Regions from separate parts of the Halomonas huangheensis genome, predicted to be linked through region 3. Evidence: predicted binding sites of a transcription regulator. Region 3 holds the regulator's gene; each other region holds the start of a gene.
The links. The regulator sigma-54, encoded in region 3, starts transcription at its own class of promoters, with help from an activator protein. The targets are predictions, from matches to a motif close to TGGCACNNNNNTTGCTNT.

Region 1 (5,105 bases), 1.5 Mb from region 3:
GAGCACCGGACTCACTCAGCCAGGCATACCATGCATCGACATCCTCGCGCTGATCGACAACAAAACCGAAATGGTCGAGCCGCTGTGGGTCCTTGCCTGTGGCCTGACGAGCGCGACTGAGCGACAGGTTGTCATTGCCGAGGGTCAAGTAGACCAGGTCGTCGTGAGCGCGACGCAGGATCTGCATTCCCAGTAGCTCGACATAGAAGCGCTCACAGGCCTCCAGATCCTGAACTTGCAGGGCGATATGGCGCATGCCATTGAGAGGGGCTGGTCGTGACATCTTGCAGGCTCCCGAAGGGTTGGATAGTGTTGTTGGAAATTATTTCCATAATGCGCGGCGTAACGCTGCGAGGCAACCCCTCTACCCACAGGAATGTCAAACATGTACTGCATCATCGTCAGAACACAGCTCAAGCCCGGCAATCGCGAACGCTTTCTCGGCGCCATGCTCGACAATGCCAGGGCCTCGGTTCGTGATGAGCCGGGATGCCTGGTATTCGATGTCATCGAGGATCGTGATACCCCGGACTGCTTCCATCTCTATGAGATCTACCGTGACGAACAGGCGCTGGCCGAGCATAAGCAGACGCCACACTATCGCGCTTCACGGGAAGTGGTAACGCCGTTGATCGCGGAACAGAGCGTGATTCGAGCGGATGTTCTGGCCTGTAATCCCGAGAGTCGCTGAACATCAGTCGTGATCCCGGCCGGGTAGGCTGTGTACACTGTGCGGTCGACGGGTCAGATCCGCGCCCGGCAATATCGATCACGGGGAGAGCCCATGCATCCTGAGGACCTTGAGAAGTTGGTCACCATGACCATGCCGTTTGGCAAATATGTGGGCACGACAATTGCTGACCTACCCGGCCCCTATCTCAACTGGTTCGCGCGTGAGGGGTTTCCACAAGGGGAGATCGGGCGCCTGCTGGCGCTGATGCATGAAATCGACCACAACGGTTTGAGTGACCTTCTGGAACCCCTGCGCAAGCGCTGACTCTCCCCTGTATATGAAGATCCCCACCAGCCCGAGACTGATGGGGATCTTCATGCTGCTCGTCGCTCGTCGCTCGTCGCTCGTCGCTCGTCGCGTTAGACCGCGTCTTTATCGGTCTCGCCGGTACGGATACGAATAACCTGCTCCAGCGGAGTGACGAAGATCTTGCCATCGCCGATCTTGCCGGTGTTGGCGACCTGAGTGATGGCATCGATCACCTGTTCGACCATGCTGTCGTCCACCGCGACCTCGAGTTTGACCTTGGGCAGGAAGTCGACGACGTACTCTGCACCACGGTACAGCTCGGTGTGGCCCTTCTGACGACCAAAGCCCTTGACCTCGGTGACGGTGATGCCCTGCACACCGATTTCCGAAAGCGACTCACGGACGTCGTCGAGCTTGAATGGCTTGATAATCGCGGTCACCAGTTTCATGGCGTAATCCTCTTGCTGTCCGTGGGGAGAAGATTCGGCACGGTCTGGCCGAGATGGGCGCCAGTTGTGCTCACTTCCTGAATACAGTGTGTGACAAGCATACTCCGGGAGAGGCCGATTGAAAAAGTGCCAGTGTGAGAATGCTTCAGCTATGAGCTATGAGCTATGAGCTATGAGCTATGAGTTACGAGCGGCGAGCCAAGGCAAGGGCAAGGGCAAGGACAAGGACAAGGACAAGGAGTATTCCGCTGCGCCTGGGCTGAGCCTCGGAGCTTTTGTCGGTGAGCCATGGAGATGACATTGAGCAACTCGTGGCCCGTGGCGCGAAGCTCGCTGCCTGAGACCAGCCATAAAAAAGACCCCCGAAGGGGCCAGGTGGAGCACGCCAGCTCACTGGTGTCGCGGGTAACCTTGAGGTTACTTCTTGGCGACGTTGAACTCGGGGTAGGCTTCGAGACCACATTCGGCCAGGTCGACGCCTTCATATTCTTCTTCTTCACTGACGCGGATACCCATGATCGCCTTGATGACCAGCCATACCACCAGGCTGGCAGCGAATACCCAGGCGAAGATGCCAGCGATACCCAGAATCTGTGCACCGAAGGTAGCGTCTGCGTTGTTGATGGGTACCGCCATCACGCCCCAGATGCCGGCTACGCCGTGGGCGGAGATCGCGCCGACCGGATCGTCGAGACGCAGCTTGTCGAGCGTAACGATGGCAATCACTACCAGCACACCACCGAAGGCACCAATCAGGGTCGCGTTGAGCGCGCTGGGTGACAGCGGGTCTGCGGTGATCGACACGAGGCCAGCGATCGCGCCGTTGAGCGCCATGGTCAGATCAGCCTTGCGGAACCACACCTTGGCGAGGATCAGCGCGGCCAGTACACCACCTGCGGCAGCAGCGTTGGTGTTGACCAGTACCTGAGCCATGTTGTTGGCCGAGGAAACATCAGAAATCTTCAGTTCGGAGCCGCCGTTGAAACCGAACCAGCCCAACCACAGGATGAAGGTACCGAGGGTCGCCAGCGGCATATTGGCACCGGGGATGGCATAGATCGCACCGTTCTTGCCGTATTTGCCCCGACGCGGCCCGAGTACCAGCACACCGGCCAGAGCTGCTGCCGCACCTGCCATGTGCACGATGCCAGAGCCTGCGTAATCGGAGAAACCTGCGGCAGACAACCAGCCACCGCCCCAGGTCCAGTAGCCGGACACCGGATAGATCACCGCGGTCATGATCACCGCGAAGGCGAGGAAGGCCCACAGTTTCATGCGTTCGGCGACGGCACCGGAGACGATGGACATCGCGGTGGCAACGAACACGACCTGGAAGAAGAAGTCGGCACGTGCGGAGTAGTAGGGGGCATCTTCGCCACCTGCGAGCACGGCATCTACGCTGTTCTCGCTACCCAGCAGGAAACCGATGCTCGGCAGGAAACCGCCTTCACCCGAGGAGTACATGATGTGGTAGCCGATCAACAGGTACATGGTGCAGGCAACGGCGAACAGCACGATGTTCTTGGTCAGGATCTCGGCGGTGTTCTTGGCACGCACCAGACCTGCTTCGAGCATGGCGAAGCCTGCTGCCATCCACATGACAAGGGCGCCGCAGATCAGAAAGTAGAAAGTGTCGAGCGCGTAACTCAGTTCACTGATATCGACCATGGATTTTCTCTCTTGTATCGAGTCGTGTGTCGGAGCGAAAGGCCTGCGTAGGTAACATGCGTAGGGACTATAAGAGTGCTTCAGACGGCGTCAGCACCGCGCTCTCCGGTGCGGATACGGATGACGTCTTCCAGCGGTGTGACAAAGACCTTGCCATCACCAATCTTGCCGCTGTTGGCAGCGTTGCAGATGGCCTCGAGCACGGTGTCCAGACGGCCTTCGTCGACGGCGACTTCGACTTTCACCTTGGGCAGGAAGTCGACGACGTATTCCGCGCCGCGATACAACTCGGTGTGACCCTTCTGGCGACCGAAGCCCTTGACCTCAGTCACCGTGATTCCCTGAACGCCGTTGTCGGCGAGTGCCTCGCGAACGTCGTCCAGCTTGAACGGTTTGATGATGGCGGTGATCAGTTTCATACCAGAACTCCCTGCTGGAGAAGTTGCGGCCTGTCGCCGCTTTGTGCATTGATAACTCGTTAGTGCGCAAAGTGTGCCAAACTGGTGTTAGTTACTTTAATTCAACGAGTTATCATGTTTTCGGTGGCGGAAGTTCGCAGTTGCACAAAACCCTGTCACGACAGGTGCACTGTTTTGGTTCACCGTATGGTGGTATATGCGCCAATCAAGGGCGGGCTATGCGCTAGCGAAGCTCGACTAACGCGTTCAGTGCATGCGCTGACCGTCAGGCTTGCGTATCCTGTCGTTAGGCACACACTGGTTTTACAAGGAGAGGCATCATGGTCAGTCAGGACCGTATCAGCCGCCTGGCGCAGCAGATTGGCGAGCGCCTGCAGGGCGCGTCTCAGGCACCGGAAGATATCCAGAAAGGCGTGCAGCAAGTCGTGCGCGGCGCCTTTGACCGTCTGGAACTGGTGTCTCGTGAGGATTTCGACATTCTCATGGACGTTCTGCAGCGCACCCGTGCAAGGGTTGAGGCACTGGAGAAGCAGGTGGCGAGTCTCGAAGCCGCTGTTGAAGGGCGTAATTCTTCCAACAATGCGGATGCCAGCACTACACAGGCCGATGCCAGCACCGAGGCAGACACCGGTTCCGAGCACGGCAAGGCTCAGGATCAGTAATCGCAGGCAGGGCAGTCACGGGCAAGTCCGTCACAAGTAAGACAAGACCCAGCGCCAATAGTCGGGTGGTATCGATGCCGGTGTTTTTCATCAGGCGAAGGAGCGCCCATGACTCTGGCGATTGTCACTACCCGGGCCGGGTTGGGGCTGGAAGCCCCGGAAGTTCATGTTGAAGCCCACCTGGCCAATGGCCTGCCGGGTATGACGCTGGTTGGGCTGCCGGAAGCGGCGGTCAAGGAAAGTCGTGAGCGAGTGCGCAGCGCACTGACCACCTCAGGCTTCGAGTTCCCGCTGCGCCGCATCACCCTCAATCTGGCGCCCGCCGATCTGCCCAAGGAAGGCGGGCGTTTTGATCTTCCTATCGCGCTGGGGTTGCTGATCGCCTCCGGTCAGCTGCCTCCAGAATCCCTTGCCGATATCGAATGCGCCGGAGAGCTGGCACTGGATGGCCATCTACGACCGGTCACCGGCATGCTGCCGTTCGCTCTGGCCACGCGTCGTGCCGGGAGGAAGGTGATCGTGCCCGAGGCCAACGCCGCCGAAGCGGCCCTGGCGGGCGGCCTCGAAGTCTTCCCGGCCCGGCACCTGATGGATGTCGTGGCTCATCTTGCGGGTCAGACCTTGATTGCCCCCTACCAGCCGCAGGAGCCTGCACCACCATCGATCGAGATTGCCGATCTGGCTGACGTTCGTGGCCAGCATCAGGCACGCCATGCGCTGGAGGTGGCAGCAGCGGGCGGGCATAACCTGTTGTTTGCTGGCCCGCCGGGTACCGGTAAGACCCTGCTGGCCAGTCGGCTACCCGGAATCCTGCCGCCGCTGGAAGAGGACGAAATACTTGAGGTCGCGGCGATCCGCTCAGTCAGCGGCATGGCGATTGAGCAGGATTGGGGTCAGCGGCCCTTCCGTGCCCCCCACCATACTG
Region 2 (5,105 bases), 1.2 Mb from region 3:
CTGGCTGGGAAGCTCGTGTAGACGGCCCTGGCCAAGTCCAAGGGTATCCCGGCGATTGACGCTGGAGATCACCAGCATCGGTATGGAGTCAGCCAGTGCCTGGCCCATGGCGGTAGCGATATTGGTCATGCCGGGGCCGGTGATGATGAAGCACACACCGGGCTTGCCTGTGGTACGTGCATAACCATCGGCCATGAAGCCGGCACCCTGTTCGTGGCGCGGGGTGACATGGCGCATGTTGGCTTCGCCACCTTCGAGCACACGATACAGTTCGACGGTGTGAACACCGGGAATTCCGAACACGGTATCCACTCCATAGGTGTCGCGAAGCAGACGAATAAGCAGTTCAGCACAGGTCATGAGTGGTTTCCTTGGTATTCGGAGGGGCTGGTGTGTTACGAAGGCGCGGCCTTCAGCCCACCAGCCAGTGAGCCATGACAACAATGATTGGCAACGTGATGGCGGTGCGTAGAATGAAAATGACCACCAACTCCCAGAACTTGAGTGGGATTTTTGATTTGAGCAGCAGTGCGCCGATTTCCGACATGTAGATCAGTTGTGTCAGCGACAGGCAGGAAATCACGAAGCGAGTCAGCTCACTGTCGATGTCCTTGGCCAGTACCGCTGGCAGGAACATATCGGCGAAACCTACAAGAGTGGCAGGCGCAGCCTTGGCGGCTTCCGGAATGCCCATCCATTCCAGTACCGGCACCATCGGCATCGACAGCCAATCGAAGACCGGAGTGTACTCGACCAGCATCAGCGCCACGGTGCCAATCGCAATCACGATCGGCAGCAGGCCGAAGAAGATGTCGGCGACGTTGAACAGTGCGCTGCGAATCAGCCTGGCCGGTCCCGGAGCCGTCTGAGCACGTGCCACGGCCATGCCAAGGCTGTAACGCAGGAGGTTCTGCTGACTGGTGTTTTCCTCTCGAATCTGGCAACCCACCGGTTCGTAGTAAGTATTGGACTTGCGTGACAACGGCGGTATGCGTGGCACGATAACGGCAGCGACCAGGCCCGCCACAACTACGGTCAGATAGAAAGGCACAAACAGGTGGTTGATCTGGGTGAAGCTGGTCACCAGCAACGCGAAGGCAATCGATACGATGGAGAAGTTGGTAGCAATGGCTGAGGCTTCACGCTTGTTGTAGAAGCCCTGTTCATATTGCTGGGTGGTGATCAGCACCCCCACGGTACCGGAACCCATCCAGGAGGCAGTGGCGTCGATGGCGCTGCGCCCCGGCAGGCCGAAGATCATGCGGAACGGGGTACGGACCAGGCTGCCGATGAATTCCATGAAGCCGAAGTCGACAAGAAACGGCAGCAGAATGGCGGCAAAGAAGAAGAAGGTCAGCAGCACCGGTGCGAGGTCATTGAGCATGACACCGCCGGTGTAGGCTGAACTGATCATTTCCGGCCCCATCTGGAAGTAGGTCAGAGTGGCGAAGATGGCGCCCAGCACACGAGTCACCAGCCACAGCGGAGAGACCTTGAACAGTTCCTGAACGGCCTTTTGCTGTGCCCAGCCCGGGCTGGTCAGTGATACCAGCAGGCTGATGACGGCGGACAGGCATAGGACGATAACGGCAATCGCCGGAAGGGCAGTGCCAAGGGTAGTCTGGAGCCAGTCAGCGGCCATGCCCATGCCGATATTGACCGACTCACCAGTGGAAAAGGGAACCAGGAACAGCAGGATCCCGATCACGGACGGGACAGCGAACTTGAGTATCCCGGCCAGGCTGATAGGTACTGTGTCACTGGCAAGCGTGTCTGCGGAGTGCAATTGGGAAGACATAAGCATCACTCGTTGGTCTTGTAATGTTGATGCGCCGCACGCGGCGGCGCTCGTCAGTTGCGTTATCGAGCGATCAGCTGCGGCGTTTGACGCCAGGCAGAACACACAGCATTTCGTACAGCAGCGTGGCCCCCATCAGGGCAGTGTTGCCGCTGGGGTCGTAGGGAGGGGCGACTTCGACAAGGTCGCCGCCGACAATGTTCAGTCCCATGGCCCCACGCACGATTTCCAGACCTTGCTGAGCGGTGAGACCGCCCATTTCGACGGTGCCGGTACCCGGCGCTACGGACGGGTCCAAACCGTCGATGTCGAAGGAGATGTACACCGGACCATCGCCCATCTGTTCACGAACCTCGGCCATCAGCGGTTCGAGCGACTTGTACCAGCATTCCTCTGCCTGAACGACACGGAAGCCCTGGTCGCGGCACCAGTCGAAGTCTTCGGCGGCATAGCCGGTGCCTCGCAGTCCGATCTGCACCACACGCTTGCTGTCGAGCAGGCCTTCTTCCTGGGCGCGTCGGAACGGGCAGCCGTGGGCGACTTCCTCGCCGAACATGTGCTCATTGATGTCGGCATGGGCATCGATATGAATCAGCCCGACCGGACCGTGCTTTTTTGCGATGGCACGCAGGATCGGCCAGGTCAGAGTGTGGTCACCACCAAGAGTCAACGGCACGCAGTCATGGGCGAGAACCTCGTCGTAGAAGTTGCTGATGATGTCGAGGTTCTTTGGCAGGTTGAAGGTATTGATTGGCACATCGCCGATATCCGCGACCTGCAGACTGTCAAAAGGAGCGGAGCGTGTGGCCATGTTGTAGGGGCGCAGCATGCGGGACTCATCGCGAATCTGACGCGGGCCAAGGCGAGTGCCGGGACGATTCGAGGTGCCGATATCCATCGGAATGCCGATGAAGGCAGCGTCGAGCCCCTTGGCAGTTTCCTGTGTCGGTAGACGCATCATGGTGGCGGGGCCACCAGAGCGAGGCATGGTGTTCCCGCCGAGAGGCTGATTGAAATCGCTCATGAAGGCTTCCTTGGTTTGATGGCTGTGAGATTCTGTTGTGATCAGTCTCATGAGTTACGCTGGGGCATAACAACTCATGGTCAGAGCGCAGGCTGTGCGCCAGGTGAACAGCTACTAGCACCTGGCGTGCCAATAACTGATATTTTACGACTAAGGTCTATTCTGGAGTGGCGGATACCAGCAGAAACGTCGCTGGTGATGGCTTGGATGCCTCATAAGGCAGTGCTTGACCAGCAGCCGATCCATTTATTGATCACATTGGCGTGACGGGTGATACAATTTCGAATCAGTGATGCAAAAGTGAATCAGCCATGAGCGATTTCGACAGCCAGATCCTGCGTACCATCATCGATACTGCCCGTGATCACTTCTTCATCGTCGAAGCCAATGGCCGCATTCACGATGTCAGCCCCGGTTCGGCGGCGGTGTACGGTGTCTCCTGTGAAGAACTCTGCTCGTCTACGGTGCAGCAGTTGGAAGCATCCGGTGTGTTGCAGCCTTCGGTGAGTCTCGAGGTGATCCGTACCGGACAGCCGGCACAAGTTGAACAGCAGACCAGTACCGGGCGACGTGTGGTCGCTCAAGCCTATCCGGTATTCGATAACGGCAAGCTGTTGGCGGTGGTCAGCCGCTCCATGGATATGACCGATCTGAAAATGCTGCAGCAGGAATATGCATTGCTGCAGCAGCGCTTCAGTGACCATCTCAAGCGTAGCCGTGATCTGGATGATGAGGTCGCTGCGTTGGAGTCCGAGATCGGTAATCTGCAGATCAAGAGCCGAGTCATGCATGAAGTGGCATTGCTGTTGCGTCGCGTCGCGCCAACGGATGCTACGGTGTTGATGCTGGGCGAGTCCGGGGTGGGCAAGACGGCCTTTGCACGACAGCTGCATCGTTGGAGCTCGCGACATAGCGGCCCATTTATCGACGTCAACTGTGCCTCGATTCCCGAGAGCCTGTTTGAATCCGAGATGTTCGGCTATTGCCAGGGAGCCTTTTCCGGTGCCGCGCCGGGAGGACGGATCGGGCTTATCGAACAGGCGGCCGGCGGCACCTTGTTCCTCGATGAAATCGGCGAGCTACCGCTGGCGGTGCAGACCAAACTGCTCAAGGCGATTCAGGATGGCAGTATCACGCGGCTGGGCGATTCTCGCTCGCGACGAGTCGATTTCCGGCTGGTGGTAGCCACCAATCTGGATCTGGCCGAACGGGTCGAGAAAGGACTGTTTCGTCTGGACCTGTATTACCGCCTCAATGTGATTCCTGTCACGCTGCCTCCACTGCGTGAGCGGCGCGAGGATATTCCGGGGTTCGTCGAGTATCAGTTGACGAAACTCAATGAGCGCTACGGACGTGACAAGATTCTGTCCCGTGATGTCTGGCAGGTATTGATGGGCAATGATTGGCCGGGCAATGTTCGCGAGCTGGAAAATGTTCTGGAGCGTGGCTGGTTGGCCAGCAACGATGTTATCCATGCCCGCGCCCTGGACCCCTGCGGCCCTGAAGCACCACGCAGAGAAACCGCGCAGGATGTGACCGAGACAGCGACCGCCAGCTCCGCGAACCTGATGGAAGACGAAGGACTCAAGGCCGTGCTGGCCAGAGTCGAGCGCGATATCCTCGCGGAACTCTGCAGTACATTGCCATCGACCTATGCCATCGCCGAACGGCTGGCGATCAGCCAACCCAGCGTGGTGCGCAAACTCAAGCAGTATGGGTTGAGGGTGGGGGAAGGTTAGAAGTAAGAGGGAAGGGGAAAGAAGGGAGAACTAACCCCCGCATCCCGAATTCTTGTCTGTAAACCAGCGGTAAGCACTGGATGGCTCCTGTCTCGCAGCTCGAGACTCGGCGCTTACCGCTCCTATCTTCCCTCTTCGACCTTCCTTCTTCCCTCTTCCCCCCCCCCCGATACAAACAAATTGCATCTGCCTATCTTGCGCGCTGGCGGGTGGCAGTGATAGCGTTAAAAAACAATTTATCATGATAAATTGTCTGTCATGAATGGCTCGTCAGGACACTTCTGCTGTCCGGGAGACGATCTTGCCCCCGGTGTCCGGTACCGCAGGCCATTGGCTGGACGCGATACGGGACCCTTGCGTTCTCAACAAGGACAACCATATGAATACGCGAGACCAGGCGCTATCACAGCGCAAGAAGTGGTACCGCACAGTGCCTGACCCGATGGTGCTGATCTTTCTGATTCTGTTGGCAACCTATGCGTTGACCTTCCTGATTCCTGCCGGTGAATACGAGCGGGTGATGATGGATGGTCGAACTCGGGTG
Region 3 (5,105 bases):
CGCCTTGTAGGCGTCCAGGTCGATGGCGATGATATCGCCTTCACTGACCAGAAAATTGTTGGTATGCAACCCTCGGCAGTGGATGCGGTGTTCGAAGAGAGTGACAAGTATCTCGACAAACTGCGTCTGCAGCTGCGGGTCATTGCAGATCTCGTCATGCAGGGGAGTGCCGTGAATATTCGCGGTAACCAGTCGATAGCGCTCTACAGAGAGGATTTCCGGTGTGGAGATGCCCAGCGCCTCGAGGCGTCTGGCGACATGACGGAAGTTGTAGCCTGGATAGCGGCGAATGCCCAGGCGATAGCGCCATCTGTCTCGGGTGTTGGGGGTAAAGGTCTTGATGAAAGCATCCTGGTCCGGGTCGTAGTCGACACGGGAGTACTTTCCGGTCTGGATCAATTGCAATGACATGGAAGTTCCTGATCTACGCCTGACCCATAGGGTGATCAGGCATCTTCATCAAAGCGTGCGTCAAACAGGGCTTCCAGCGCGTCGAGTACGGCTTCGGCATCGTCGCCTTCTGCTTCGATGGTGAGTTCGGTGCCACAGGGAGCGGCCAGCATCAATAAAGACATGATGTTGCTGGCATCACCGCAAAGTGTGCCGTGACGGACTGTGACACTGGATTGATAGGGTTGGCAACATTGTACCAGTCGAGTGGCGGCTCTGGCATGCAGGCCACGCTTGTTGGTCAGCGTGAGCTGGCGACTCGGCATGCATTAGTCTCCGGTTGAGTCGAGGAGGCGTTGTTGACCGAGTTCCCGGTGGCGCAGACGTACACGAGACTGTTGGGCAGCGAGTGCCCTGGCGATGCGTTCGGCGAGATACACCGAGCGATGCTGGCCTCCGGTGCAGCCAACGGCAACGGTCAGATAGCTGCGCTGGCTGGATTCATACTGCGGCAACCACTTCTGTACCCAGGCAAGTATATCCGTCTGCATTTCAGCGACGATTGGATAGTCTTCAAGAAAGTCGATGATGACCTGGTCGCATCCGGTGGAGTCCCTCAATGTAGGGTCCCAGTAAGGATTGGGCAGGCAGCGCGCATCGAAGACGATGTCGGCGTCCGGTGGTACACCACGCTTGAAGCCGAAGGATTCCACTGTCAGCGTCAGACGGCCTGCAGTATGTCCAGCAACCTGTTCGGCGATTCTGGCTCGGAGCTCATGCACCGATAGCCGTGTGGTGTCGATCACCAGGTCCGCGACGTCACGGATACCGGACAGTGCCTGCTCTTCACTATCGATGGCTTCGGCCAGCGTCATGTCGCTGTAGCGTGTCAGCGGATGGCGGCGTCGAGTGTGGGAGTAGCGTTCGAGCAGTATCCTTGCATCACTGGTCAGGTACACCACCTGGCAGTGCAGAGTTCCTTGCCTGAATTCCTCGAGCATCGCTGGGAAGCGCTGCAGAGCTTCCGGAAGATTGCGAGCATCAATGCTGACAGCGATGCGCTTCGAATGTCCGTTTTCGAGTTCGCCGACCAGCGAGCCCAGCAACATGGCCGGGAGATTGTCGATGGCATAGAAACCCAGATCCTCAAGCGCCTGCAATGCAACGGATTTGCCTGAACCAGATCGGCCACTGATGATCACGAGTTGCATTTACAGTCTCCCGCTCAAGGGTCGCCAGGGCGATGCCTGGCAATGAGTGACAAAATGACGGTGACGGAAGGGCGCAGCGGCAGCCGGTACTCAGCCGTCGCTATCCCGGGCGGAGGCACTGCGAAGAATAGCCTCCTGCAACCTTTCGTGCAGTTCGCGCTGTGAGCCAGCCTGGCGCAACCGCTGGCGAGTCTCCGCGTCGTTCATCACGCCGGCGACCTGGCCGAGTAGGGCGAGGTGAGCCTCGTCGGCTTCCTCGGGCACCAGCAACACGAAGATCAGATCAACGGGTTCTCCGTCGATCGCATCGAAATCAATGGGGTCCGCCAGCTTTAGAAACCCGGAGATCGGTGCCTTGCAATGCGGATTACGCGCATGCGGAATGGCAACTCCGTTACCGATCCCGGTACTGCCGAGGCGTTCTCGGCCAATCAGGCGGCTGAATACTTCCTGGCTATCCAGGCTAGGCGTGTTTTGGGCGATGAAGGTGCTGAAGAACTCCAGCACCCTCTTCTTGCTACCTCCCGGCACATCGAACAGCGTGCGCTCGGGAGGGAGAATGGCATCCAATGTCATGAGGAATCAGCGAAGTCCAGCGCCCTGGGCACGGGCTTGAGATTTTTCCTTGTGCTTGACCAATTGGCGGTCAAGCTTGTCGGCTAGTGCATCTATGGCAGCGTACATGTCGCCATCCTGGGCGTCGGCATGCAGGTCAGCACCGGCAGCATGGAGTGTACAGGCAGCAAGTTGGCGCTCCTTTTCTACAGATAACGTCACCTGAACATTGGTGATGTTGTCATAGTGACGCTCCACTCGAGCGAGCTTTTCTTGTACATAGTCACGCAGCGGGTCGGTCAGTTCGACGTGATGGCCGGTGATATTGACTTGCATGACAGGCTCCTTGCTCTAGCAATGGTAGATCGATTGTAACCCTTTTTGCCGCCTTGCAAACCCCCTGAGCACAAGTCCTTATCAAGCCTTGACAGATGAGGTTCTGGTGGTCATGGGGAATAGGTAGAGAACTGCTCGATCTGGGGCAGTGGGCGATGATCAGCGCAGACGTTTACGCTCACTGGATGATGGTATGTGCATGGCCTCACGGTACTTGGCAATGGTCCGTCGCGCGACATGAACACCATCTTCGGCCAGCAGCTCCACCAGTTTGCTGTCAGAGAGCGGCTTGCGTGGAGGTTCGTCCTGAACCAGCTTCTTGATTCTGGCTCGGATGGCAGTGCTTGAATGGGCATCGCCGTCGTTGCCGACCTGGCTGGAGAAGAAGTACTTGAGTTCGTACACGCCGCGCGGAGTATGTACGAACTTCTGGGTGGTTACGCGAGAGATGGTTGATTCATGCATCTCAACCTTCTCCGCTATGTCAGCGAGAATCAGAGGCTTCATGGCGGCTTCGCCCTGCTCAAGGAAGTCCAGTTGGCGCAGCATGATCTCACGGCCCACCTTGAGCAGTGTGTCATTACGGCTGGAGAGGCTCTTGAGCAACCAGCGTGCTTCCTGAAGATGATCCTTGAGGAACTGGTTGTCCTGGCTGCGGTCCGCACGACGAATCAGAGCTGCATAGTCGGGCTGAATGCGCAGGCGCGGCATGGCTTCTGGATTGAGCTCAACCTGCCAGCCTTCACTGCCATGGCGCACGATCAGGTCGGGTACCACATAGTCGACGTTGCTGTCGCCGAAGCTGCTGCCTGGTCGAGGATCAAGGCTGCGGATCAGTTCAATGACACTGTCCAGCCCGTCATCGTCGAGTCCCAGACGTCGCTTGAGCAGGCGCCGCTCGCCACTGGCCAATGCTTCGAGAAACTGACGTACCAGACGTCCGGCCTGGGGCAGTAGTGGAGTCTCTCGGGGCAGAGTGTCGAGTTGCAGCAACAGGCACTCACGCAAGTCGCGAGCGAAGACACCTGTTGGCTCAAACAGCTGGAGCCGCTTGAGAACGGCTTCAACTTCTTTCAGCGAAAGCTTGTCGAATCCTTGTTGCTGAAGGCCCTGGTGGATTTCTTCGAGCGGTTGGTTGAGATAGCCGTCGATGTTTACTGCATCGATCAGTGATTCGGCGATGCGCATGTCGTCAGCATCGATGTCGAGCATTGCCAATTGCCAGCTCAAGTGACCCTGCAATGACTGTGAGGATGCCTGACGTTCGAAGTCGGGGCCTTCGCCACTGCCGGCAGAGGAACTGCCGGAGTCCTGGTAGGTATCCGACCAGTCGCTATCGATCGAAAGTTCGCTCGGTATCTCGTCGGCCCAGTCATCTTCCGGTGTTTCGCTGGCGGTCTGCTCGCCGAAGTCGTCTTCCAGCTCCAGCATGGGGTTGGCCTCAAGGGCCTGTTGAATCTCCTGGCGAAGATCCAGCGTAGACAGCTGCAGCAGGGCGATTGCCTGCTGCAGTTGCGGGGTCATGGTGAGCTGCGTACCCAACCGCAGTTGCAGTGACGCCTTCAGGGCCATGCGAGAGGTCCGTTGCTGATGACAGAAGGCTTTACCCTACTCATCAGAAGTATGCCATGCAAGTCCCTTGCCAACATGGCGATAAAGCGTTGACTTTTTTGAGCAAGGCTGGTGGGGATGCCTGGTCCAAGCTAAAAGCCAGGAGCGGAGGGTAGCTATAAGCTGTAAGCCATAAGCGGTAAGTAACCTCGCAAGTGGTGAGCTTTCGACTACGCTCGATCTTGAATCCCGAAGGGCTTCTGTCTGTGCTCTATGCGGCGGTGTTGAATAGCTCGTTACTCGACGCTCACAGGCTCGGTGCTTATAGCCTGAAATTCTCGCCCAGATACACTTCGCGGACCCGTTTGTTGGCGAGAATGTCGTCGGCATTGCCTTCAGCAATGATCTGGCCATCACCGACAATATAGGCGTGATCACAGATATCGAGGGTTTCACGGACGTTGTGGTCGGTGATCAACACCCCGATATTGCGTTCCTTGAGCTGGCGGATGATTGACTTGATATCGCCGACCGAGATCGGATCGACCCCAGCAAAGGGCTCATCGAGCAGGATGAAGGCCGGTTCGGTGGCGAGGGCGCGGGCAATTTCGACGCGGCGTCGCTCACCACCAGACAGACTCATGCCGGGGTTGTCGCGAATGTGTGTGATGTGGAAGTCCTCGAGCAGGCCCTCAAGGTTCTTTTCACGGCCTTTACGGTCCAGATCCTTGCGTGTCTCAAGAATCGCCATGATGTTGTCGGCTACCGACAGCTTGCGGAAGATCGAGGCTTCCTGGGGTAGGTAGCCGATGCCCGCCAGGGCGCGCTCATGCATCGCCGAGCGGCTGAGGTCATGATCGTCGATGGCAATCTCGCCAGCATCGGCGCGCACAAGTCCGACAATCATGTAGAAGGATGTCGTCTTGCCGGCCCCATTGGGGCCGAGAAGACCAACAATCGATCCCTGGGAAATCGATAGGCTGATGTCGTGGACGACGCGACGACGCTTGTAGCTCTTGGCCAGATTGCGGGCGTGAAGAGTCTTCATTGGTTGCTCTGATT

Region 1: a site for sigma-54 is predicted at 3,580-3,597, ahead of AR456_RS00590 (P-II family nitrogen regulator). Genes of this name have one in related genera too.
Region 2: a site for sigma-54 is predicted at 2,937-2,954, ahead of speB (agmatinase). Genes of this name have one in related genera too.

The regions. Positions count from the first base shown of each region.
Region 1 covers NZ_CP013106.1:122,636-127,740, forward strand. Annotated here, with positions in the region: gene AR456_RS00565 (VOC family protein) at 1-283, opposite strand, end outside; gene AR456_RS00570 (putative quinol monooxygenase) at 386-691, shown strand; gene AR456_RS00575 (DUF3820 family protein) at 785-997, shown strand; gene glnK (P-II family nitrogen regulator) at 1,093-1,431, opposite strand; gene AR456_RS21665 (hypothetical protein) at 1,604-1,729, shown strand; gene AR456_RS00585 (ammonium transporter) at 1,849-3,099, opposite strand; gene AR456_RS00590 (P-II family nitrogen regulator) at 3,180-3,518, opposite strand; gene AR456_RS00595 (accessory factor UbiK family protein) at 3,839-4,180, shown strand; gene AR456_RS00600 (YifB family Mg chelatase-like AAA ATPase) at 4,289-5,105, shown strand, end outside.
Region 2 covers NZ_CP013106.1:449,992-455,096, forward strand. Annotated here, with positions in the region: gene AR456_RS02135 (5-guanidino-2-oxopentanoate decarboxylase) at 1-360, opposite strand, end outside; gene AR456_RS02140 (YjiH family protein) at 413-1,798, opposite strand; gene speB (agmatinase) at 1,872-2,822, opposite strand; gene AR456_RS02150 (sigma-54 interaction domain-containing protein) at 3,134-4,561, shown strand; gene AR456_RS02155 (YfcC family protein) at 4,941-5,105, shown strand, end outside.
Region 3 covers NZ_CP013106.1:1,621,300-1,626,404, forward strand. Annotated here, with positions in the region: gene AR456_RS07270 (BUD32 family EKC/KEOPS complex subunit) at 1-411, opposite strand, end outside; gene AR456_RS07275 (HPr family phosphocarrier protein) at 447-716, opposite strand; gene rapZ (RNase adapter RapZ) at 720-1,601, opposite strand; gene ptsN (PTS IIA-like nitrogen regulatory protein PtsN) at 1,692-2,177, opposite strand; gene hpf (ribosome hibernation-promoting factor, HPF/YfiA family) at 2,184-2,492, opposite strand; gene AR456_RS07295 (RNA polymerase factor sigma-54) at 2,652-4,064, opposite strand; gene lptB (LPS export ABC transporter ATP-binding protein) at 4,366-5,091, opposite strand; gene lptA (lipopolysaccharide transport periplasmic protein LptA) at 5,088-5,105, opposite strand, start outside.